DNA from 4 places in the Exiguobacterium sp. s150 genome. Region 1 is predicted to be linked to each of the others. Evidence: riboswitches for the same ligand, from Rfam matches in the RefSeq annotation. Region 1 holds a riboswitch; each other region holds the start of a gene.
What was found. Region 1 has a riboswitch for S-adenosylmethionine ahead of msrA (peptide-methionine (S)-S-oxide reductase MsrA). Riboswitches for the same ligand answer to the same signal wherever they lie in the genome.
Positions count from the first base shown of each region.

Region 2: it holds a riboswitch for S-adenosylmethionine, as region 1 does, so the genes downstream of both, KNP76_RS11175 (Na+/H+ antiporter NhaC family protein) here and msrA (peptide-methionine (S)-S-oxide reductase MsrA) in region 1, are expected to answer to the same signal.
Region 3: it holds a riboswitch for S-adenosylmethionine, as region 1 does, so the genes downstream of both, metK (methionine adenosyltransferase) here and msrA (peptide-methionine (S)-S-oxide reductase MsrA) in region 1, are expected to answer to the same signal.
Region 4: it holds a riboswitch for S-adenosylmethionine, as region 1 does, so the genes downstream of both, mtnK (S-methyl-5-thioribose kinase) here and msrA (peptide-methionine (S)-S-oxide reductase MsrA) in region 1, are expected to answer to the same signal.

Region 1 covers NZ_JACSMC010000027.1:14,437-20,249, reverse strand. The annotation lists gene KNP76_RS12010 (SMP-30/gluconolactonase/LRE family protein) at 1-296, opposite strand, end outside; gene rlmN (dual-specificity RNA methyltransferase RlmN) at 442-1,503, opposite strand; gene KNP76_RS12000 (amidase family protein) at 1,573-2,976, opposite strand; gene KNP76_RS11995 (hypothetical protein) at 3,088-3,249, shown strand; SAM riboswitch class I at 3,294-3,394, shown strand; gene msrA (peptide-methionine (S)-S-oxide reductase MsrA) at 3,461-3,979, shown strand; gene KNP76_RS11985 (GRP family sugar transporter) at 4,002-4,865, opposite strand; tRNA gene KNP76_RS11980 (tRNA-Ala) at 4,998-5,070, shown strand; gene KNP76_RS11975 (four-helix bundle copper-binding protein) at 5,187-5,519, shown strand; gene KNP76_RS11970 (3'-5' exonuclease) at 5,590-5,813, shown strand, end outside.
Region 2 covers NZ_JACSMC010000023.1:15,851-21,663, forward strand. The annotation lists gene KNP76_RS11170 (GGDEF domain-containing protein) at 17-1,696, shown strand; SAM riboswitch class I at 1,793-1,887, shown strand; gene KNP76_RS11175 (Na+/H+ antiporter NhaC family protein) at 1,960-3,246, shown strand; gene KNP76_RS11180 (TVP38/TMEM64 family protein) at 3,275-3,916, opposite strand; gene trhO (oxygen-dependent tRNA uridine(34) hydroxylase TrhO) at 4,141-5,082, shown strand; gene KNP76_RS11190 (divergent PAP2 family protein) at 5,201-5,626, shown strand; gene KNP76_RS11195 (PucR family transcriptional regulator) at 5,716-5,813, shown strand, end outside.
Region 3 covers NZ_JACSMC010000002.1:218,796-224,608, forward strand. The annotation lists gene KNP76_RS02685 (glucose-6-phosphate isomerase) at 1-805, shown strand, start outside; gene ytkD (RNA deprotection pyrophosphohydrolase) at 904-1,377, shown strand; gene KNP76_RS02695 (alpha/beta hydrolase family protein) at 1,358-2,116, shown strand; gene pckA (phosphoenolpyruvate carboxykinase (ATP)) at 2,147-3,718, opposite strand; SAM riboswitch class I at 4,035-4,151, shown strand; gene metK (methionine adenosyltransferase) at 4,282-5,490, shown strand; gene KNP76_RS02710 (hypothetical protein) at 5,530-5,813, opposite strand, start outside.
Region 4 covers NZ_JACSMC010000011.1:129-5,941, reverse strand. The annotation lists gene KNP76_RS07265 (TerC family protein) at 1-90, shown strand, start outside; gene KNP76_RS07260 (1,2-dihydroxy-3-keto-5-methylthiopentene dioxygenase) at 130-663, opposite strand; gene KNP76_RS07255 (methylthioribulose 1-phosphate dehydratase) at 677-1,294, opposite strand; gene KNP76_RS07250 (2-hydroxy-3-keto-5-methylthiopentenyl-1-phosphate phosphatase) at 1,291-1,941, opposite strand; gene KNP76_RS07245 (2,3-diketo-5-methylthiopentyl-1-phosphate enolase) at 1,938-3,095, opposite strand; SAM riboswitch class I at 3,166-3,267, opposite strand; SAM riboswitch class I at 3,471-3,574, shown strand; gene mtnK (S-methyl-5-thioribose kinase) at 3,654-4,808, shown strand; gene mtnA (S-methyl-5-thioribose-1-phosphate isomerase) at 4,805-5,813, shown strand, end outside.

The DNA of each region.
Region 1 (5,813 bases):
ACGCCGTCCGCATCATCGAGTTCGACGAGCTTGTCGAGTTGTTTTGAAGACTCGTCCCATTCATAGATACCGTCCTTCAATCCGACGATGACACCGTCCGTCACTTTCGGAACGGCGAAGCCGATCTGTTGGCCCATATCGGCTGAAGAGAGCTCATCTTCTTTCTCATCGTACCACCAGAGCGTGTGCCCTTCGATGTCGACCCAGTAGAATCGCTTCAACTCAGCGTCCCAACACGGCCCTTCCCCAAGCGTATTTCTGACTCGAATCCAACATGTCGCGTTCACGTTCTCCATTAAATAGCCTCCACTCTCTCCTGTGATGTCAAAAGACTATTCCCTAGACCGGACGTCTCTAGTCCTATTTCTGAAAATTGTTTATCCTGTCCTGCGTCCGGACGTCAACAAAAAAACTCCCACTGAGGTTAGCGGGAGAATCAACTTATTTGGCACCTTCCACGTTCATATGTTTACTGCGGAGCTGTCCGCAGGCCGCATCGATGTCGGTCCCATGTTCGAGACGGACACCCGTGTTGACGCCACGTTTCTTCAAAATGTCGTAAAACGCCATGATGTCCTCCGACGTACTGCGCTCATATTGGATATGCTCGTTGACCGGGTTGTATGGAATCAAGTTGACGTACGACTTGTCTTTGATGTCCGCGATCAAGTCGGCGAGCTCTTCGGCATGTTCCGGCAAGTCGTTCACTTTCGAGAGAAGAATGTACTCGAACGTGATCCGTTTGTTCGTCTTCTCGACATAATAGCGGATGGCCGGCATGAGCTTGTCGAGCGGGAACGCCCGGTTGATCTTCATGATCTGTGTCCGGAGCGCGTCGTTCGGCGCGTGGAGCGATAGCGCCAAGTTGATGCGCAAATCGAGGTCGGCGAACTTGTAAATCTTATCGGCGAGCCCACTCGTCGAGACGTTGATTTTCCGCGGCGCGATGGCGAGACCGCGCTCGTCTTTGACGACACGAAGGAAATCGACTAAGTGATCGAAGTTGTCGAATGGCTCCCCGATTCCCATGACGACGATATGACTGACGCGGGCACCTTCCCCGACTTCGTCCAAGTAATGTTGCACGGTCATGATCTGCTCGACGACTTCGCCTGCCGTCAAATCGCGTGTCTTCTTCAACAGACCGCTCGCACAGAAGCTGCAACCGATGTTGCACCCGACTTGAGTCGTCACACAGACCGAGCGACCATATTTATGGCGCATGAGCACCGTCTCGATGTAGTGGCCGTCGTGAAGTTTAAGTAAGAATTTGACCGTCCCGTCGTCCGCCTCTTGTTTGACGAACAACTCTTGTGTCGAGATGACGAAACGTTCCGCAAGCGCTGTTTTCACTTCATCTCGCACGTTGATGGCATCCATCGATTTGACCCGGTCGATGTAGAGCGAGTCCCAAATTTGTCTCGCGTGATAGGCACTGTATCCAAAATCGACACAGACGTCCGTCAGCTGATCAAACGTCAGCCCGTATATAGATGGTTTCATTGCAATCTGTCCTTTCTTCAATCCGCATAATTCCCATTGTAGCGGACCGCGTCGACGGGTGCAACGTTCTTACAACGGCGGAAGCGGCCGCGTGACATGACGTTCGAACGCGTAGGCGATGCGAATCAAATCGCGCTCCGCGTAACTCGTCCCCGTGAACGATAACCCGAACGGGGCGCCGCTCTGTTTGACGGCATACGGAATCGTAATCGTCGGATGCCCGGCTTTCGCGGCCATGTCATAATTGTGGTCATGCGGTAAGACGAGCGCATGGAGCGCCTGCTCGGCCAACAGTCGGTCGATGCCGTCCGTCTTGGCGTGACGGACGTCGTCGAGGCGACGTGTCAGATAGGTGGCCTCAATCAAGCGGCCCGATTGTTCGTCCGCTTTCTCGAATGTCTTCTGTCCGTGCGGAATCGTCTCCGGATGACTGCTGTTCCAGTTAATCAAATCCGAAAGCGTCTTATACGAGAGCGTCGTCGAGGCTAGATACGCCTCGATTCCGAGCTTAAACTCATGATACAGGATATCGCCTTGGTCGAGCGATGTTATCGACGGCAGTTCGACAGTGACGACCTCGATGCCGCTCTGTTTCAGCAAGGCGATCGCCTCATCATAGAGCGCCTGTTCTTCTTCCGACAGATCAATCTTGACAATCCCGACGCGCATCCCGACCGCTTGGCGTTCATCGAGACACGTCCGATACGGCGGACCGGCCGGAAGGTGCGTTGTCGCCGGGTCAGCCGGGTCTTCCCCGACCATCGCCTCAAGGGCAAGCACCGCATCCCGGAGCGTTCGTGCCATCGGGCCGGCCGTGTCCTGCGACCGAGAGATCGGAATGATGCCGCTCCGGCTAATCAAACCGACAGTCGGCTTGATGCCGACGATGCCGTTATGGACGCTCGGATGGATAATCGAGCCGCTCGTCTCGCTGCCGACGGCGAGAAGCGTCATGTTCGCCGCGACCGCGGACGCCGAACCTGAACTCGACCCGCCGACATCGAGCTTGTCCCCATATGGATTGAGCGTCTGGCCCCCGACCCCGCTCCAGCCGTTCGGCATCCCCTCGGTCAAAAAGTTGGCCCACTCGGACAAGTTCGCTTTCCCGAGGATGATGGCCCCGCTCGCGCGTAAACTTTGAACGAGGTGGGCGTCTCGGCCGGCGAAGTGATGCGCGAGGGCGACGGCCCCAGCCGTCGTCTTCATCTGACCGGCCGTCTCGACGTTGTCTTTAATCAGTACCGGGATGCCGAGCAGCGGCAAGCGATCACCACGTCGGAACGCCCGGTCGGCCGCCTCGGCCTCGAACAGAGCGTCCGGGTTCACTTGAATGACCGCTCTCAGCTTGTCGTTCAATGCGGCGATTCGGGTCAAATAGTAGGCCGTCACGTCACGCGCGGTGAACGTTCCTTCCTTATATCCGAGATGGGCGGTCTCGATATCGAGTTCGAAAAATGGGTTTGGTTCAGTCATGTTGATTCCTCCTTTGCTCACTCGTTCGTATTCGCTATTTCCACTTGATTTCCTGTTTTCGTTCGCCAACGAATGTGTAACTTGGTAAACTGAAAGAAAAGGGAGGTTACTATGAACCGTTCGTACGTACTCGTCTTGTTGTCCGTCTTTGTCTTGTTCTTCTTACAGCTCTATGCCGGGGAGGCCCCGTATACGCTAGCGCTCTCCATCGTCCTCGTCGTCTTGATTGTCGGGGCCACGTTGCTGCAACTTCGGCGAAAACCTAATCGTTGACGACACTTTCGGACAGATGGTATGATGCTTTCACCAACTACATATCGATATCTTGAGTGAACGAGAGACCTGGCTCTATGACTTCACAGCAACCTGCTTCGGCAAGGTGCTACTTCCAGCAAGGCGTTTGCCTTGGACGATATGACAGAACGCTCATGTCGATGACATGGGCGTTTTTATTTGGACAATACGTGTACAGGGGGAGTTTTTTATGGAAAAAGCAACATTCGCGGGCGGCTGTTTTTGGTGCATGGTCACCCCGTTCGAGGAACAGCCCGGAATCGAATCAATCGTATCCGGCTATACGGGCGGACACGTCGACGATCCGACGTATGAACAAGTGAAGACCGGCACGACCGGACACTATGAGGTCGTCGAGATCACGTTCAACCCGTCGCTGTTCGCTTATGAACGTTTGCTCGAACTTTACTGGATTCAGACCGACCCGACTGATGACGGCGGCCAGTTCCAAGACCGCGGCAGCCAATACGCGCCGGCCATTTTCTATCATTCGGAGGAACAACGCGTGAAAGCAGAACAGAGTCGCGACGAACTCGCCGCGAGCGGACGATTTAAGGATCCGATCGTCACAAAGATTTTACCGGCCGACACGTTCTATCCGGCCGAAGAGTATCATCAGGATTTCCACAAAAAAAATCCGGACCACTATAAAGCAGACCGGAAGAAATCTGGACGAGACGCGTTCATCGACGTGGCTTGGCAATCATGAAAGACGGGCAATCGCCCGTCTTTTAACTTTTCGCAATCCCGAGCATAAAGCCGGCGACGACGATGAGCCCGATGCCCATAAAGACGAAGACGCGCTCTTTCGACGTCTTCTCTTCTTTCAATAGATAAATCCCGCCGAGCGTCGCGACGACGACGTTCAGTTGCGACAAGGCGAACGACGTGGCGACCCCGACCTCTCCACTCGAGACGAAGAGACCGAAGTTCCCGATCCCCCAGGCGATCCCGGCCAAGATGTTCTTGAACGTCTTCGGATCGAACCGTTTCACGTCCTTCTCACGAAGACTGAAGAGAAGCGCCGCGATGAACATCCCGACCGATTGCGGGACGATCGCCGTGATGCCGTCGACTTCAAAGTAGTTCGTCAATACGGCGTACGTCACATACCCGAGACTCGAGACGAGGAGGACGAGGAGACCTTTCTTCAACGCCCCGGCGCTATCCGAGTCTTTCTTCTGTTGATATGACGTCATCGTCGCCCCGATGATAATCAAGACGAGCGCTGAAAATCCGAGCCAGAGCTCGGTCGACGTCTCCCAGTCCCCGAGCACGATGACCCCGAAGAGCGACGTTCCGACGAGCTGCATCCCGGTACTGATCGGCATCGCTTTCGAGACGCTCAAGATTTGGAACGATTGGAACTGAAGATACTGTCCGAGCGCCCAAAAGATTCCGGAGATGAATCCGGTGACGACGGCAAGGGTCGTGAACTCCGGATTGAAGACGAGAAAGATGACGAACGCCATGACCATCGCACCCATCGTCGTCCCGATTAACTGCTGAATCGGCTTCCCGCCGACTTTCGATACGATGAGCGGGATACTCCCCCACATGAGTGCCGGAAGCAATGCCAATAAAATCATGCCCATATGATTCACCTGCTTTCGTAATATAACATCATCGTTGATTTTCCCATTGCGTCAACGGTTTAAACTTTTGAATCTTTTTTGAAAAAGGGCATTGCCAAACGTTTTACTAGGATGATATAATAATTTTCGAACGGGGCATTAGCTCAGCTGGGAGAGCGCCACGCTGGCAGCGTGGAGGTCAGCGGTTCGAGCCCGCTATGCTCCATTACTAGGTCACTTCACTTTCGTGAAGTGACTTTTTTTGTCGTCCCGGCGCGGTTTAAGCGATACGGTATCGGGTAATGATTGGAAGATACATTATTCTGCTAAGGGGGACTTATCATGGACCGGGAATCAATTGAAGAGACGATTTCAGCGATTATCGACTGCATGCGGACGAGCAATCATTGTTTTTCAAAAAGTTTACAAGAAGAAGACGTATTGATGGTGAAAGAATGCATTCGCTTGACGCGCGAATGCGCCGACGTCTGCGCCCTCGCCTTGAACGCACTCGAGACCGATTCGGCGTTCGCGAAACCAATCGGTGCCCTCTGTGCGCAAGTGTGTGACACGTGCGCCGTCGAATGTGGTCGCCATCAGATGGACCACTGCCAACAATGCGCCGAGGCATGCCTCCGCTGTGCCGAAGCATGCCGCAATTTAGCAGCCGCTTAATCGCTTTTCAGTCTAACGTTATGTTAGACTTTTTTTGTGGATTCAATTCGTTAAGAAGAAAGGAACGATTATGTCACATTCTATTTTAGCCATCGACGTCGAGACCGCCAACCGTGACAGCCGAAGCATCTGTTCGGTCGGCTGGAGCTTGCTTTACGCCGGCGAGGTCGTCGAGACGAACCAGCTGCTCGTCAACCCGGAAGAAGACTTCGACCAAGGGAATATCCGTGTCCATGGCATTCGGCCGAGCGATGTCTGGGATGCCCCGACACTGCCCGAGGTGCTCGAACTGCT
Region 2 (5,813 bases), on a different contig from region 1:
CACAGTAGGAGGGGCCATGAACCATTTCCGCAAGATGTCTGCCCTCGGTTGGGGTGTTTGGAGTTTATTTCTTCTGCTGACCGTCACCTTGTTCGCGACAGGCGTATTGAACGCACCGGCGATCGAGCCGCTGCCGTTCATCTTGATCGCGTTACTCGTCATCATCTTCCAAATGGACTCAATCGAGCGTAAAGGCGTTTATTTCACATTTTCAGAAAGCATCGTCCTCATCATCTTTTTATTCTTCGATTTTGAGACAGCGTTATTCGTCAACCAAATCGGATTGCTCGTCTTCCAATTCGTCAACTTGAAGCCGCGCGTCGCGCTCAGGCGTTTCCGCTTCACGTACCCGTGGAATGCGATCACGTCTTTCTTAGAACTCGCCATCCCGGCAAGCGTCTATTTGGCGCTCGGCGGACAGACCGGTCTTGGGTTTTATACGCAAGACTCGTTCCTCCCGCTCGCCGGACTGATTCTCGCCATCATCGTGAACACCGTCATTCAAAAGTATCAAGTCGGTTGGTGGTTCCGTGTCGATGTGCCCGTCCGTGATTTTTTAAGCATCGCGTTTTACACGTATATCGTCAGCCTCGTCTTTATTTTGGCCGCTTCCTTTTTCCGCGAGACGAACTTGCTCGTCGTCAGCAGCATCGCCGCCGCGCTCACGTTTTTCATCAAGCGGCTGTTGATTCAAAAAGGACGGCAAGACGCGTTCAAATCGCTCATCGAGCAGTATGACGAGGCAAAAGAAGCTGTCTCCTTGTCGCAAAGCGAGGCCCAAGCGATTGAAGTATTTTTAAGCCAATGTGAACGGCTGAATCAATATGACGCCGGCTTCGTCGAGTTCGCCTTGTTCGACCGCTCGCTCTACTTCGACTTGAAGACGCGTCAACCAGTCGAAAGGCCCCGCGTGTTCGACTTACTCGAAACGTCGCATCCTTTCGAAACGTCGGTCGAGTATGAGATGCGGTTTGAATGGGACGCTCCATTATCCGAAGAGTTCCATGACGACTATCATAGTTTTATCTCGGTCCGTTCCGAGGAGATCGAAGGCATTCGCACATGGCTCATCATGACAGGCGAACACGCTTACGGTTACCCGCTCATCATTCAGCGCGAAATCGTCAAGCTGCTCAAATCGTTCAATCGGACGATTAGCCGCTGCCATGAGCGAGACCGCTTGTATACCGAGAGCCGGACGGATAGTCTGACGCTCCTCGCCAACGCGCGGGCGTTTTACGAATATGGAATTCAACAAATTTCAGACGGATCGATGTACCCCATCTCCGTCGCCATGCTCGATATCGATTTCTTCAAGAAAATCAATGACACGCATGGTCACCAAGTCGGGGATGGCGTTCTCCAAGAGTTCGGCCGACGGATTCGCCAGGCGCTTCGGACCGAGGACTTTGCGGCGCGCTACGGAGGCGAGGAGTTCATTCTGCTCTTGAACCATTGCGACACCGACCAGGCCGTCGAAATCGCCGAGCGTATCCGGCAAAAAATCGAAGCGACGCCGTTCCGTGTCGACGGCATCGACATCCAAGTGACCGCCTCAATCGGGGTCGATACGATTCAAGCGTTCGGTGATCAACGACTCGACGACACGATTCGAAACGCCGACCGGGCGCTTTACGTCGGCGGCAAATACGCCGGGCGCAACCGGGTCGCCCATTTTCAATATTTGACGACCTGACTCATCCCTATGCGAAGCGCATAGGGATTTTCTATTGACAAACCGGTTCGAAACAGATAGGTTAGGGAACGTGTCTTATAACTAAATCATCCGACTTTTTTATCAAGAGAGACCGAGGGACTGGCCCTGCGACGTCTCGGCAGCGGGGAACCTGTGCCAAATCCAGCAAGCACGTGCTTGAAAGATGAAAAAGGCGCTTCTTACATGGAGAGAGCCTTTTTCGAAGGGCTCTCTTTTTTATTTCTATGAATGAGGTGAAACGATTGGAACAACCAACTGCAAACAAATGGGCACTCTTGCCTTTACTCGTCTTCCTTGCCTTCTTTATCGGGGCCGGGGTTTACTATGGTGACTTTTATAAATTCCCGGTACTCATCGCGGCACTCATCGCCTTGATCGTCGCGGCTACGATGACGAAAGGCAGCGTCACCCAAACGGTGGAACGGATTGCCCAAGGTGCCGGCAATCCGGGCATTTTGATTATGATTTTCATCTTTCTCCTCGCCGGTGCGTTCTCGAACGTCGCGGGCGAGATTGGGGCGATTGACGCGACCGTCAACGCGGCGCTCACATTGCTCCCGCCTTCGCTCCTGTTAAGTGGACTGTTCGTCATCGCCGCCTTCATCTCGATGGCGATGGGGACATCGACCGGTACGATTGCCGCCCTCGCCCCAATCGCGCTCGGTATCCACGAAGAGAGCGGCGTCAATATCGCCATCGCCGCGGCAGCCGTCGTCGGTGGCGCCATGTTCGGAGACAACTTGTCGTTCATCTCTGACACGACGATTGCCGCCGTGCGAACGCAGCGGACGAACATGCGTGACAAATTCCGGACGAACTTTTGGATCGTCTTGCCGGCCGCGATTATTACGACGGTTCTCCTTGCCGTCCTATCGAGCGGCACGGTCTCTTCTGTCGAGATCGCTTCGTTTGAATGGTACAAGCTCATCCCGTACCTCGCCGTCATCGTCCTCGCCTTGACCGGGTTGAACGTCATCCTCGTTCTGCTCGGTGGCATCGTGTTGACCGGAATCATCGGTCTACTTGACGGGACCTTGTCAGTGACCGCGTTCGTTACGGCGGTCGCGGACGGGATGATTGGAATGGCAGAGATTTCGATTTTGACGCTCTTCATGGGCGGACTCGTCGGACTCATCTCCCATAACGGCGGCCTTACCTACTTGCGTGACGCCCTCACCTCGCGGATTCAGCGACGGGCCGGCGCCGAATGGAGCATCGCCGGACTCGTCAGTGCGACGAACGTCGCCACGGCCAACAACACGATTTCCATTCTCGTGGCAGGTCCGCTCGCAGCGAACATCGCTGACACGTATGAGATTGAGCGGAAAAAATCAGCCAGCGTGCTCGACATCTTCTCGTGCGGTGTCCAAGGACTATTGCCTTACGGTGCACAGCTCCTCATCGCTGCCGAATTGACGAACACCGCGTCCCCCGCGCTCGTCCCGTTCATGTTTTATCCGTTCCTCTTGTTCATCTGCGGTGGACTTGCCATCGCATTCAACTTCCCGCGCTTCAAGAAAAAAGCCTGACAAAAACGACCCTTTGAATCTAATCCGTTCAAAGGGTCGTTCGTTTTGCGTCGAGCTCACGTTTAAGTTGTTCGTTCCGTTTTTTGAACGCGCGCCGCTTGAGCAGTTCCTCGAGGCCACGGCTAATCGCCCATAGGACGAACAGTAATAATCCGAGCATCGACAAACGGAACGGGCTTTGGATGAACTCTTCCCACTGGTCGCCGATGACCGAGAAAATCAACACGACGAGCAATTTACCAAATCCGGCCGCCATAATGAACGTGCGGAGCGGCATTTGAATCAGGGCGAGTAAGTACGTGATCAAACTGACGGGGATGAACGGAAGTGAATAGAGAAACCCGAGCGAGATTGGACTCATATGATTAATCCGTTCAAGCCAATAGACCCCTTGTTTATGTTTCTCGAGCCAACGCGTCATCGGTTTTCGGAAGACGTAGCGGACGGCCGTGAAGACGAGGATTGTGCCGAGCAAACTGCCGACCCAAGACAGTAACGTCCCGAGTAGGAACCCATATGTTGCCGCGTTCGCCGAAATGATGAGGACGAGCGGGAGAAACGGAAAAATCGCTTCTAAGAACGGGGCCCCGAGTCCGGCCCACGGACCGCCTGGAAGCTCTTGTAGCCATTCAATCAATTGGATGATCCACTGTTCAAGTGATGTGAGCATATCGATTTCCACCTTTGGCTTTCATTACTATTTTGTACCCGAATTCGCGTCTGAGGACACGTCCCCCTGCTCGGCTTAAAAAAAATTAAAAAGTATTTGCGAAAATTAGCTGTGATATCTATCATATAATAATGGACTTGTGGTTGCAGGCAAGCCCATTCGTCGAACGACACAACCCAACGTTCGTTTTCCTGCAAAAAACTGAACACAGGGGAGTAACACAAATGGAAACAAAACCAATGCGCGTGTTGTTGTACTATAAGTACGTCAACATCGAAGACCCAGAAGCGCTCACACAAGAGCACTTGAAGTACTGTAAAGACCTCGGCATCAAAGGACGCATCTTGATTTCTTCCGAAGGAATCAACGGGACGTGCTCTGGTACGTGGGAACAGACCGAGCAGTACATGAACGACTTGAAAGCGAACCCGTACTTCAGCGACATCGAGTTCAAAATCGATGAAGTCGAGGAGCACGCGTTCTCGAAAATTTTTGTCCGTCACAAAAAGGAACTCGTGACGTGGCGCTTTGATGGCGAGTTTGACGTGCCGAAACAGCACGGTGCATACCTCGAACCGGCAGAATGGAAAGAGATGATGCATCGCGATGATGTCGTCATCCTCGACGTTCGTAACAACTACGAGTACGACCTTGGTCACTTTAAAAATGCGATCAAGATCGACGTAGAGGCTTCTCGTTACATGCCAGAATGGCTCGAAGAGAACAAGGACCTCTACGAAGGGAAAACGCTTCTCACGTATTGCACCGGCGGCGTCCGTTGCGAGAAATTTACCGCATATATGCGTGACCAAGGTCACGACAACATCTTCCACTTAAAAGGTGGGGTCGCCATGTACGGAAAAGACGAGGCGACAAAAGGCGAGGATTGGGAAGGTGAGCTGTACGTCTTTGACGAGCGCATCAACGTCCCGGTCAACACGGTCAACCCGTCCATCGTCTCCGAGTGCATGCACTGCGGCACGAAGACGGTCCGGTACGTTAATTGTGCCAACCCGGTGTGTAATGCCCAGCACTTCTGTTGTGAAGAATGTGAGCCGAAACAGATGCGCTCATGTTCAAAAGAGTGCCAAGAGCATCCACGCAACCGCTATATCATCGAGAATATCGCGGACAAACTTCAGGAAACTGAAGGCGTCGTCGGGTAACAAAAATCGACCAGAAAGCGTCAGCTGGCTTCCGCCACTGGCGCTTTTTTTGACGAAATCTTTACGTCTACGGTGGCGTCATATCGGGTATAGTGAAGATACCATTGTCAGACAGGAAGTGAATCGATTGCTGTTTAACGAACCCTTACTCGCCGCCCTCCTCGCATGGTTTATCGCGCAGGCGGCCAAACTTGTGACAGAACTCATTAAAACGAGAGACTTCGAACTGCAAATCATGTTCGCCTCAGGCGGCATGCCGAGCTCCCACTCTTCGACCGTCGTCGCTCTCGCGACCGTGATCGGACGGATGGAGGGACTCGACTCTAGCATGTTTGCCCTCGCCTTGATTTTCGCGACGATCGTCATGTACGATGCGACCGGTGTCCGCCAAGCGGTCGGATTCCAGGCGCGGCTTTTGAACGATTATTTCAAAGGAATCAAGCACGAGACGCCAATCTTGAACGAACTCGTTGGCCATACACCGTTCCAAGTCATCGTCGGTGCCTTGCTCGGTCTCGTCGTCGGTCTCTTCTTCCCAATTTAATCGAATCGGGCATGTCCATTCCCACTCCCCCATCTTTTTGTGAAGTTTCACAAGAGAGACGGTATACTCAAAGGAGAGGAGGAATCGACATGCCTTTTTTGCAGAAGTCCTATGAATCACTCGACACGCTCGCCGAAGCGATTGGCCAAGCGATTCGCGCACCGATCACGATCGAGAACCGCCATCA
Region 3 (5,813 bases), on a different contig from region 1:
CGGTGCTTTGAAGACGCTCGCGGATGCGGAAGGGTATGAGACGTTCGTCATCCCGGATGACGTCGGCGGACGTTTCTCGGTCCTCACACCGGTCGGCCTCTTGCCGATCGCTGCGGCCGGCATCGACATCGACGCGTTGATGGAAGGTGCACGTGACGCGCAAGAAGCGTATAGCTCACCTGAACTTTCAGAGAACGAGGCGTACCAATACGCGGTCGTCCGTAACGCCATGTACGCGAAAGGGAAATCGATTGAGCTTCTCGTCAACTACGAGCCGGCACTCCATTACGTCTCGGAATGGTGGAAGCAGCTTTACGGCGAGTCGGAAGGAAAAGACAACAAAGGGATTTTCCCGGCGGCGGTCGACTTCTCGACAGACCTTCACTCGATGGGACAATACATCCAGGAAGGGCGTCGTGATTTGTTCGAGACGGTCATCCGTGTCACAAACGTGCGCCATGCGATGAACGTGCCAGAGGATGCACAAGACCTTGACGGCTTGAACTTCCTCGCCGGTGAGACGATTCAATTCGTCAACGACAAAGCGGCAGAAGGAACGCTTCTCGCCCACACGGACGGCAACGTGCCGAACCTCGTCGTCGAATTGCCGGAGATGACGCCATACCACCTCGGCTTCTTGTTCTACTTCTTCGAGAAGGCGTGCGCGATGAGCGGCTACATCCTCGGGGTGAACCCGTTCAACCAGCCGGGCGTCGAAGCATACAAAGCGAACATGTTCGCGCTTCTTGGAAAACCTGGCTACGAGGAACAAAAGGCAGAGCTCGAAAAGCGTTTGAACCAATGATTTTACGTCGGTCCACTTCGGTGGGCCGATTTTTTTGTTTGAAACTAGGGTGAGACAAGGTAAAGTGAGAGTAGACACGGGAAAGAAAGGGATGGACTATGTTGACATTCACGGACTACTATCATAATCAAGTCGAGTTGAGCTTCACCCATTATCCGTTCTCAGATACACCGCTCCACGTCTGGGTCGTCGCCCGTTACGGGGACAAATGGGTGTTGACGAAACATAAGCAGCGCGGTCTCGAGTTCCCCGGGGGCAAAGTCGAACCGGGCGAACACGAGGATGATGCGGCGATACGCGAAGTATTCGAAGAGACGGGGGGCATCGTCAAATCGCTCCATTACCTCGGCCAATATCGGGTGCTCGGACGAGGTGACACGGTCATAAAGAACATATACTTTGCCGTCATCGACCGTTTCGAGGACCATCCGGCCGTGGAGGAGACAGACGGTGCCGTACTCCTTGACGAACTGCCGAAAAACCTGCTCCGCAACAATCAATACAGTTTCATGATGAAAGATCGCGTCTTGCCTGAGACGATGAAGGTGCTGCATGCAAAAAACATGGTTTGACCGGATTGAGCCCCTCGCTCCCTACGCGGGCTATCGCATTCATCGCGGGTGGTACGAGACGCGTGACGGGGAAGACGTCGTCGCGTATACGATCACGCCGAAACGCCCGAACGGCCATGTTCTGTTTTACTTGAGAGGCGGGACGGGCCGCATCGGGGACGTCCGCTTGCCACGCTTGATGCAATTCGCGGCGCGTGGCTTTCACGTCGTCGCCCCGGTGTATCGGGGCAATCACGGCGGGACCGGCAAAGAAGATTTCGGGGGCGACGATTTAGAGGACGTCTTGTCGCTCTATGACCGGGTGCAGCAGACGAATCCACGGATTCATGCACTCGGCTTCTCACGGGGCGGGATGATGGCGCTATCGCTCGCTTCCGTCCGTCCGCTCGTCTCCGTCACATCATGGGCCGGTGTGACGAATTTGAAATGGACGTATGAGGAGCAACAGACGATGCGCAAAATGCTTCGACGGATGACGGGCGGGGACCCGGAGACGGCGAGTGCGGCGTATATTGAGCGGTCGCCGCTCTATAAAGACTGGGACGCGCCGACGCTGTTGATTCATGGGACGGACGATGAGCAAGTCCGGCTCCGCCATGCGACGGCTGTCGCCGAAAAGCTCGGCGCACAGGCCGAGCTTTGGGTCGTCCCGTTCGCGCACCAATTGCCGTTTTGGGACAAGTGGGAGACGACGGAGCGGGCGATGGATTGGATGCTGAAGCAAACGAAACAGGGCTAGTGCCACATGTGCACTAGCCCTTTCTTTAATTTAGAAGACGATCGGTCCGGCCGCGATGACCGACTCGTTCGCTTTCGTGAACCGTTTGAAGTTATCTTGGAACTTGATCGCGAGCGCGCGCGCCTCGGCGTCGTACTTCGCTGAATCTTTCCATGTGTCACGCGGGTTGAGGACGTCGCGTGGCACACCTTTGATGTCGACTGGGATGTCGACATTGAAGATGTCGTGGCGGATCGTCTCGACGTCACGGAGTTCTCCGTTGACGGCCGCGTTCACCATCGCGCGCGTGTAAGCGAGCTTCATCCGCGACCCTTCGCCGTATACGCCGCCCGTCCAGCCTGTGTTGACGAGATAGACGTCGACGTCGTGCTTCTCGATCAACGTGCCGAGCATATCAGCGTAGCGTTCTGGTGCGAGTGGCAAGAACGGAGACCCGAAGCAAGTCGAGAACGTCGCTTGCGGCTCGGTCACACCGCGCTCCGTACCAGCCAGTTTCGACGTGTAACCAGACAAGAAGTGATACATCGCCTGCTCTTTCGTCAATTTGCTGATTGGCGGTAATACACCGTACGCGTCAGCCGTCAAGAACACGATCGTGTTCGGATGTCCGGCGCGTGATGGGAGCATGGCGTTATCAATGAAATCGATCGGATAGGCGGCTCGCGTGTTTTCCGTCAAGGAAATGTTTTTGTAATCAGGTGAACGGTCATCATTCAAGACGACGTTCTCGATTAAAGATCCGAAACGGATCGCGTCATAGATTTGCGGCTCGTTCTCACGCGACAAGTTGATCGTCTTCGCATAGCAGCCACCTTCAATGTTAAACACGCCGTCTGGAGACCAGCCGTGCTCATCATCACCAATCAAGTGACGTTCTGGGTCGGCCGATAACGTCGTCTTCCCGGTTCCCGATAGCCCGAAGAAGAGTGCGGTCTCGTTGGCGTCGTTGACGTTTGCCGAACAGTGCATCGAGAGGACGTGTTGCTCCGGGAGCAGGAAGTTCATGACAGAGAAGATTGATTTCTTGATTTCACCACCGTACTCTGTTCCCCCGATCAGAATCGTACGTTTGGCGAATGAGACGAGAATGAACGTCTCGGAGTTCGTGCCGTCGACAGCCGGATTTGCCTTATAGCTCGGTGCATAGATGACCGTGAACGGGTCGAACGCACCTTTTGTCGGCCATTCACGAAGGAACAGTTGCTTCGCGAACAAGCTGTGCCATGCATATTCTGTGATGGCGCGAACCGGAAGCGTGTAATGCTCATCCGCACCTGCTGACGCTTCAAGATAGTAGAGCTTTTGTTTTTGCTCAAGATGGGTGAGCACCTTATCGAGCAACGCTGTGAACTTCTCTTCGGCGATCGGTTGGTTGACCGGTCCCCAGTCGACTAAGTGATTGCTGACTTCATCTTGCACGACGAATTTGTCTTTTGGTGACCGGCCTGTGAATTTGCCTGTACTGACAGATAAAGCCCCGTCTTTCGTCAGCACACCTTCCCCGTTTTGAATGGCTTCTTCCACCAATTCTGGAACCGTCAAGTTCCGTTTCACGTCGGCACCGTTAATTAATTCTTCGATTTTCAGGAGCGTTGTCGCCATCCCGAATCCCACCTTTCCCCTAAATAGATGTGGATGAAATCCGCATACTTCCGCAGTTAATTAGTATGACGTTTTTATTATATGTGACACACTAATTAAAAACAAGCGTTTCTTCACTTTGACAAGTAAGCGCTTTCTTACATTGTCATTCTAACATATTCTGTACCAGGTCATAGAACAAAATCGGAAACCGTCATAAAAATGTTTGTTATTTCACAAACATAACTATTTGCCCGTTCGTGAAAAGTTTTACGAATTCGGTCGATACGCTTGACAGAACGGTACGTCATTTATATGATGGTGTTCGTAACGGATACTCTTATTCTGAGCGGTGGAGGGAACAAGGCCCTACGAAGCCCAGCAACCGTCCGAATGTAATGTTGTCGGAAAAGGTGCTATCCTGAAGCGAAGCGTAAGCTTCGAACGATAAGAGGGTAAGGAAGAACGATTCAACCTTTCCCATTGAACGTGGCGAAAGGTTTTTTTCATTACCGTCCCAAAGCAACGCGTAAGGGGAACGAGTACCGTCCACACATCACCCTTATTATAGGAGGTTTTTTGAAATGTCAAACTTGAACCGTCGACTTTTCACTTCGGAGTCCGTCACTGAAGGACACCCGGATAAAATTTGTGACCAAATCTCAGACTCGATTTTGGACGCGATTTTAGCAGAAGATCCAAACGCCCGCGTTGCGGCTGAGACGTCTGTCACGACAGGTCTCGTGCTCGTAGCTGGTGAAATCACGACATCGACATACGTCGATATCCCGAAAGTCGTCCGTGAAACGGTCCGTGAGATCGGTTATACACGCGCGAAATACGGCTTTGATGCCGAGACATGTGCTGTCTTGACGTCAATCGACGAGCAGTCAGTCGATATCGCCCAAGGTGTTGACCAAGCGCTCGAAGCACGTGAAGGTCAAATGACTGAAGAAGAACTCGATGCAATCGGTGCAGGGGACCAAGGTCTCATGTTCGGTTATGCAACGAAAGAAACGCCTGAACTCATGCCGCTTCCAATCTCGCTCGCACACAAATTGTCACGTCGTTTGGCGGAAGTCCGCAAAAACGGCACGCTCCCTTACCTCCGTCCGGACGGGAAGACGCAAGTGACGGTCGAGTACGACGAAGCGAACAACCCGGTTCGTATCGACACAATCGTTATCTCGACACAACACGCTGAAGACATCACGCTCGAGCAAATTCAAGCAGATCTTAAAGCACATGTCATCGACGCGGTCATCCCGACTGAACTAATCGATGCGGAGACGAAATACTTCATCAACCCGACTGGCCGTTTCGTTATCGGTGGACCACAAGGTGATGCAGGTCTCACAGGACGTAAGATTATCGTCGACACGTACGGTGGATACGCACGTCACGGTGGCGGCGCGTTTTCTGGTAAAGATCCTACGAAAGTTGACCGCTCTGCAGCATACGCGGCTCGTTACGTGGCGAAGAACATCGTCGCAGCTGGCCTCGCGGACAAAGCAGAAGTTCAACTTGCATACGCAATCGGTGTCGCACACCCGGTATCGATCGCGGTCGATACGTTCGGCACTGGTAAATTGAGCGAGACCGAGATCGTAGAACTCATCCGTGAGAACTTCGACCTCCGCCCGGCCGGCATCATCAAGATGCTCGACCTTCGCCGCCCGATTTACAAGCAGACAGCAGCATACGGCCACTTCGGTCGCACGGACGTGGAACTCCCATGGGAGCAAACGGACAAAGCAGCAGTACTAGAAGAAGGCGCGAAACGCTTCGCGTAATCAAAGAAAAACGACCTTTCACGCGAAAGGTCGTTTTTGTTATGCCTGTGGCTTATGGTCAGTCGACTCGTGTCCTTGTCCTAACGCGGTATCTTTCGCCTCGACGACTTTCTCGCCGATCGATTGTAAATCCGATTTCGCCTCTTGGGCCGTCTCGACGACTTTATTGACGTCTTGTTTGACCGTGTCGGCTTCGCCGGCCACTTTTTCGTAGACGTTTTGGACGTCTGTCGCGACTTCTTGGATGATGCCTGAGGCCGCCTTCACTTGATCGATGACTTGTGAGGCCTTACCGGCCGGATCTTCTTTCACCGTCTCGACGA
Region 4 (5,813 bases), on a different contig from region 1:
ACCGGTTGGACGCTCTTCTTCTGGTCGGTCATGGTCGCCATTGCCCTTTGGGGTTGGTTCTCTTCGAAACCGTCGGCGGTCAAACATTAAAAAATCCTGCTCTCCTTTAACGGGAGGCAGGATTTTTTGTTAGGCGGTCACATCTTCTTTCTCGTAAATCGGCACCCAGCCTTCCGTCGTCACGAAGATTCGGACGGCGACGACTTTGCGGTCGTCTTGGAGGGTGAAGTAGTGTCGTGTGTTCACCGGAACCGAGATGAGATCGCCTGGGTTCAGTTCGATGTTGAAGTAGCCACGCTCGGCGTCATCGATTGCGAAGATACCGTGGCCGCTGACGATGAAGCGAACTTCGTCGTCCGTGTGGTGGTGTTCTTTTTGGAAGTTGACGAGTAATTCGTCCAAGTTCGGCGTCGCATCCGAAAGCGAGATGACGTCGGCCGTCTCATAGCCACGGCGTTCCGATACATCTTTAATCTCGTCACGGAACGTCGCGAGAATCGCCTGTTTGTCCTCGTCCGTCAACTGGTAGTTCTCTTGCAGGTTTACTGGGAGCTTGTTGATGTCCCACTGTTCATATAGAATGCCGCGTGACTCTAAAAAGGCGCTCACTTCAGTTTGGTCGACGTAACGTTCTTCGGTTTGTTGGAAATAGATTGTAGCCATGGATGGTTCCTCCTTATGAATGCACGCCTAAGGCGCGTAGTTTTAACGTGTAGCTGAATAAAAACTCATATGCTTCTAAATAGCGTTTCGTCGCCGCCGGTGTCTCGCCCCAGACGGTGATGCCGTGGTTGCGGATGAGGACGGCACCGGCGCTTGAACGGACATGAGGGGCGAACGCCGCGGCAAGCGTCGGGATGTCGGCATGGTTGTCGATGATCGGGACACGGACGATAGCATCTTCTTCCCAATAATCGAGCGCCTTGATGATCTCTTGACCGGTGAAGACGACCTCGCCTCGAGCGGCATAAAGCTCGGAGATGACGTTGTTGTCAATCGTATGGACATGGAGCGAGCACGTTGCTTCGGTCCGGTTGAACACCTCCAGGTGGAGCAACGTCTCAGCGGACGGTTTTCCTGTCTGTTCGCCGATCAAGCGTCCGAAAGCATCGACGAGGACGAAGTCGTCCGGTGTTCGTTTTCGCTTGTCACGTCCGCTCGCAGTGACTAAAAAGGTGAGCGGGTCATCTTCGACGCGAATCGCCAAATTCCCACTCGTTCCGGGGAACCAGTCGCGGGCGGCGAGCTCATCTTTAATGTCGGCTAGTTCGAGCCAACGGGCGGTCACACTCATACGGTCACCTCCTGCAGATGATGGGTGATGTCATGGAACGTCTCGAACGGGGCGAATGGGATGCCTTCCGCCTCGCAGAGCGTGATGAGTTGTCCACGGGCATAGACGAAGTCCGCCCGTTTCGCAATCTCGAAATCGGTCACCGAATCCCCGATGACGATCAACCGGTCATTGGAATCGACGATGCGGCGGGCGATCGTCGGTTTACAGCAACCGCAATCGTTCGTGCACTGGTCGTCACACGCGTGTGGCCACGCGACGGTCACGGTCTCACCCGAGAAGTCGGCGACGTTACAGAAAATATGTTCGGAATCGACAAGGCCGTCTAAAATTGGTTGAACGAAGAAGTCCATCCCGCCGCTGACGACGTCAAAGTGCCATCCGTTTTGACGCACGTCGGCCAAAAAGGCAGTAAACCCAGGGCGTAACGCGATACGTTCCACCAAATAGTCTCGATATGCGGTACGTTCGCTACTTGGCAACAAGTCGAACAGTTGGCCGACGCCGGAGCGAATCGAGATGTCTTGGGCGAGGATCGCGTCTTTCAGCTCGATCCATTCGGGAGGGGCGAACGCCTTCATCAAGGCGATGATGTTGTCCTCGGCTGTGATGGTCCCGTCGAAATCGCAGAGGATATGGACCGTCATCGCGTCGTCCACGCTTTCAATGCCGTCTCGAGCTCGGTCGTCTGGCCGTCTCGTTGTCCGAGGACGTGCGCGATGGCCTGTTTGAACGCCCGGGCCCCGGCTGCGGCGCCGTCTGGGTGTCCGTGGATGCCACCACCGGCATTGATGACGACATCGGTTCCGAAATCACGGATGATGTCGGGAACGAGCCCTGGATGAATCCCGGCTGACGGGACCGGGAGAATCGCTTTTCTTTCGCTCGGTTCCGCGCTTACATCGCGGATGAGGAGCGCCTCGTCACGCGGCGTCGCGAGCGATCCGTACGGCGATGGAAAGAGCGTCAAGTCGGCACCGGCGAGTCGAGGAAGCTTCCCGAGTAGGAGTGCATGGCTGATTGAACCGGTCAAGGCGCCGGCGAACGCCGGGTGCGCTAAAATCGGCACGTTCACGTCCGGGTCTTTCGCCAGCTCACGCAAGGTATCGAGCCCGTATGTATAGACGTTGAAGAGGAGGGCCGTTGCCCCAGCGTCAATCAACCGTAGCGCTTGGTCACGTAACGTGAACACCGGTCCGCTTAGCGTGACGGCGTACAGGGCACGTTTTCCGGTCGCCTCGTAATGCTCGTCTAAGACGGTGCGGCCGATCTGCGCCCGCTCAAGTGAAGGGGTGAGCGGATTGTCATATAAAATCTCGTCGTCTTTGACGATATCGATGCCCCCGTCGAGCTGGTCACGGAGCTGTGCTTCTAAAAAGGTCAAGTCTCGGCCGATGACCCCTTTGAAGATGCTCATGACGAGTGGCCGGTCGTAGACGCCGAGTAGCTGACGGACGCCTTCTGTCCCGAACTTGGCGCCGGGAAACGTGTCGCGCAACGCTTCAGGTAAATCGAGGTCGACGAGCCGGACCGAGTCGTCGAGTGATAGCTTTCCGAACGTCGTCGTCAAGATGGATGAGAAGTCCGCACTGACGTTATGGAGCGGGTAGCGGATTTTGAAGCGGCTCGTCGTTTCCGTATGTGACGTCGAGACGACTTCGGCGCGATACGCTTGTAACTGTGCTTGTTCTAGGTGTGGTAAGTCCGTCCACGTGCCGACGGTCAACTCGAGCGCGATTTTCGCGGCGAGGTCGGCCACGCGGTCCGTACGGTTAATTTCATAAGTGGCGATGATGCCCATGTTCGTTCCTCCTTCCGGTCAAACAAAAAATGACCCCATGCCGAGGCAAGAGGTCATCATAAAAAATGAACTCTTATCTCTCAGCGTCTGCTGCAAGAATTAGCACCGTGCCCAATCGGGTCGGTTGCTGCGACATCATCGGGCTTGTCCCTCCGTCTGCTCTTGATAAGAATATGATTTGAAGTTGTGAAATTTAATTGAATTTTTGCACAGAATCGTCACAGCGTCAATTCCTTTTTTGAAAATTTTTTATTTTAGAAATTTGTTTCCATATATGCAAACAAAAAGTGACTCGATGCTCAAAAAAACAGCGTTGACAACCAGGGCGTCGACTCCGTAATATTCAGCTCATAGTCACACAAATCGAATAACACACTCTTATCGCGAGTTGGCAGAGGGAATTGGCCCGATGACGCCGCAGCAACCGACCAGTACGGCACGGTGCTACATCCACCAGACGAATGTCTGAAAGATGAGAGGAACAACCAATCTGGCTGTGCCTCTTTCTCGCGGAGAAAGGGGCTTTTTTTGTGGAAATCATCGAAAGGGGAAATAGACATGGCATATCAACCATTTACTGAACAGACGGTCGTCGATCACGTCCGGGCACTCGGACTGATTGAAGAAGGAGGGATCGCCCAATGCGATGAGATTGGGGACGGAAACTTGAACCTCGTCTTCCGCATCCGTCAAGGCGAACAGCGTCTTATCGTCAAACAAGCGCTCCCGTATGCGAAAGTCGTCGGGGAAAGTTGGCCGCTCACGCTTGAACGGGCCTGGATCGAGCAGCTCGCGTTGCGTCAGTTCGCAGAAGTCGTGCCACGTTTCGTGCCGAACGTGCTCGGGAGCGACCGGACGCTCGCGTACACGATTTTAGAGGACTTGTCCGATTATGAAATCGTCCGCACCGGTTACCTCGAAGGGAAGACGTATCCTGAACTGGCCCGTCACGTCGGTGAATTTTTAGGCGAGACGTTGTTCGCCACGTCCGACTACGCGGCCGGTCCAATCGAGAAGAAGCGGAAGGAACGGGAGTATTACAACCCGGAGCTGTGCGACATCACGGAAAAGCTCATTTTCACCGATCCGTATAAAGACACCGAGTCGAACAATATCGAGGCGGCGCTGCGTCCTGACGTCGAACGCCTCTGGCATGACAAGGCGCTCAAAGTCGAGGTGGCGAAACTGAAAGTCGGATTCGTCACGAAACATGACGCCTTGCTTCATGGCGACTTACATACAGGAAGCATCTTTGCGACGACGCAGGAGACGAAAATCATCGATCCGGAGTTCGCATTCTACGGACCGTTCGGCTTCGACGTCGGACAGATTATCGCGCATTTGACGCTCTCCACGTTCCACGATCCGCTCAAGCGATTCGAACGGTTCACGGACGTCCTCACGGTGTGGGAGACGTTTGAGAAGACGTTCCGCCACAACTTCACGAACGCCGTCGAGCCGTTCGACACGGAAGGATATGTCGACGACTTGTTACAAACGATTTTCGCCGACACGGTCGGCTATGCCGGTTGCGAACTCATCCGCCGCGCCATCGGCCTCGCCGGCGTCGCAGACCTTGAGACGTTACCCGAAACGACACGTCTCGAGCGGAAACGCGATGCGCTCGCGCTCGGTACGGCGCTCATTAAAGAACGTCACGAAGTTGACTCGATTGACGGCCTCGTCACCTTGTTATCGGGGGTACGCGTATGACGGTGCAAAACATTCGCTTTGACGTCTCGACCAATGAGTTGATTCTCTTAGACCAGACGCTCCTTCCGCATGAGGCACGTTACGTGACGATCGAGACGCTTGAAGAAGCGGAGCACGCGATTGAGACGCTCCAAGTCCGAGGCGCACCGGCGATCGCGTATTTCGGGGCGTTCGTCCTGGCGAAAGAGGCAGAGCGTCTCGTCGACGACCCAGATTTCACGCGTCGTCTCGAGATTGTCGGACGCCGTTTGATCGCGACACGGCCGACGGCGGTCAATTTACAAAACGTGATCGAGTCGCTTCTCGAATTGAACAGCGGGGACGATTTCGAACAGATTGCTGGGGAAATAAAACGGCGCGCGGTCGCCCTCTATGAACGTGACGTCGACACGTATCGGTCCATCGGAGAGCACGCACTGACCGTGTTGCCTTCAGGCGGGAACGTCTTGACGATCTGTAACGCCGGCGCTATCGCGACGTCGCGTTACGGGACGGCACTCGCACCGTTTTATGTTGGGAAAGAGCGCGGTGTCACGTTCAACGTCTTCGCCTGTGAGACCCGTCCACTTCTGCAAGGGGCACGCCTCACCGTTTGGGAACTCGACCAAGCGGACATCGACGTCACGCTTATCACCGATAATATGGCCGCGTGGACGATTCAAGCGAAAGGCGTCGACGCGATCATCGTCGGAGCCGACCGCATCACACGGACGGGACACGTCGCCAACAAGATTGGGACGCTTCAACTCGCCGTGCTTGCCAACCATTACGGCATCCCGTTCTATGTCGCAGCACCGCATTCGACGTTCGATTTGACGGTGGACGATGCGATTGAGATTGAGGAGCGGGACGCGAAAGAAGTGACACACATCGGTGGCCAGCCGACGGCACCTGTCGGCATCACGGTCTTCAATCCGGCGTTCGACGTCACACCACCCGAGCTCATCACGGGGCTCATCACCGAGGCGGGCGTGTTCGAGGCGAACGAGACGGCTATCACACATC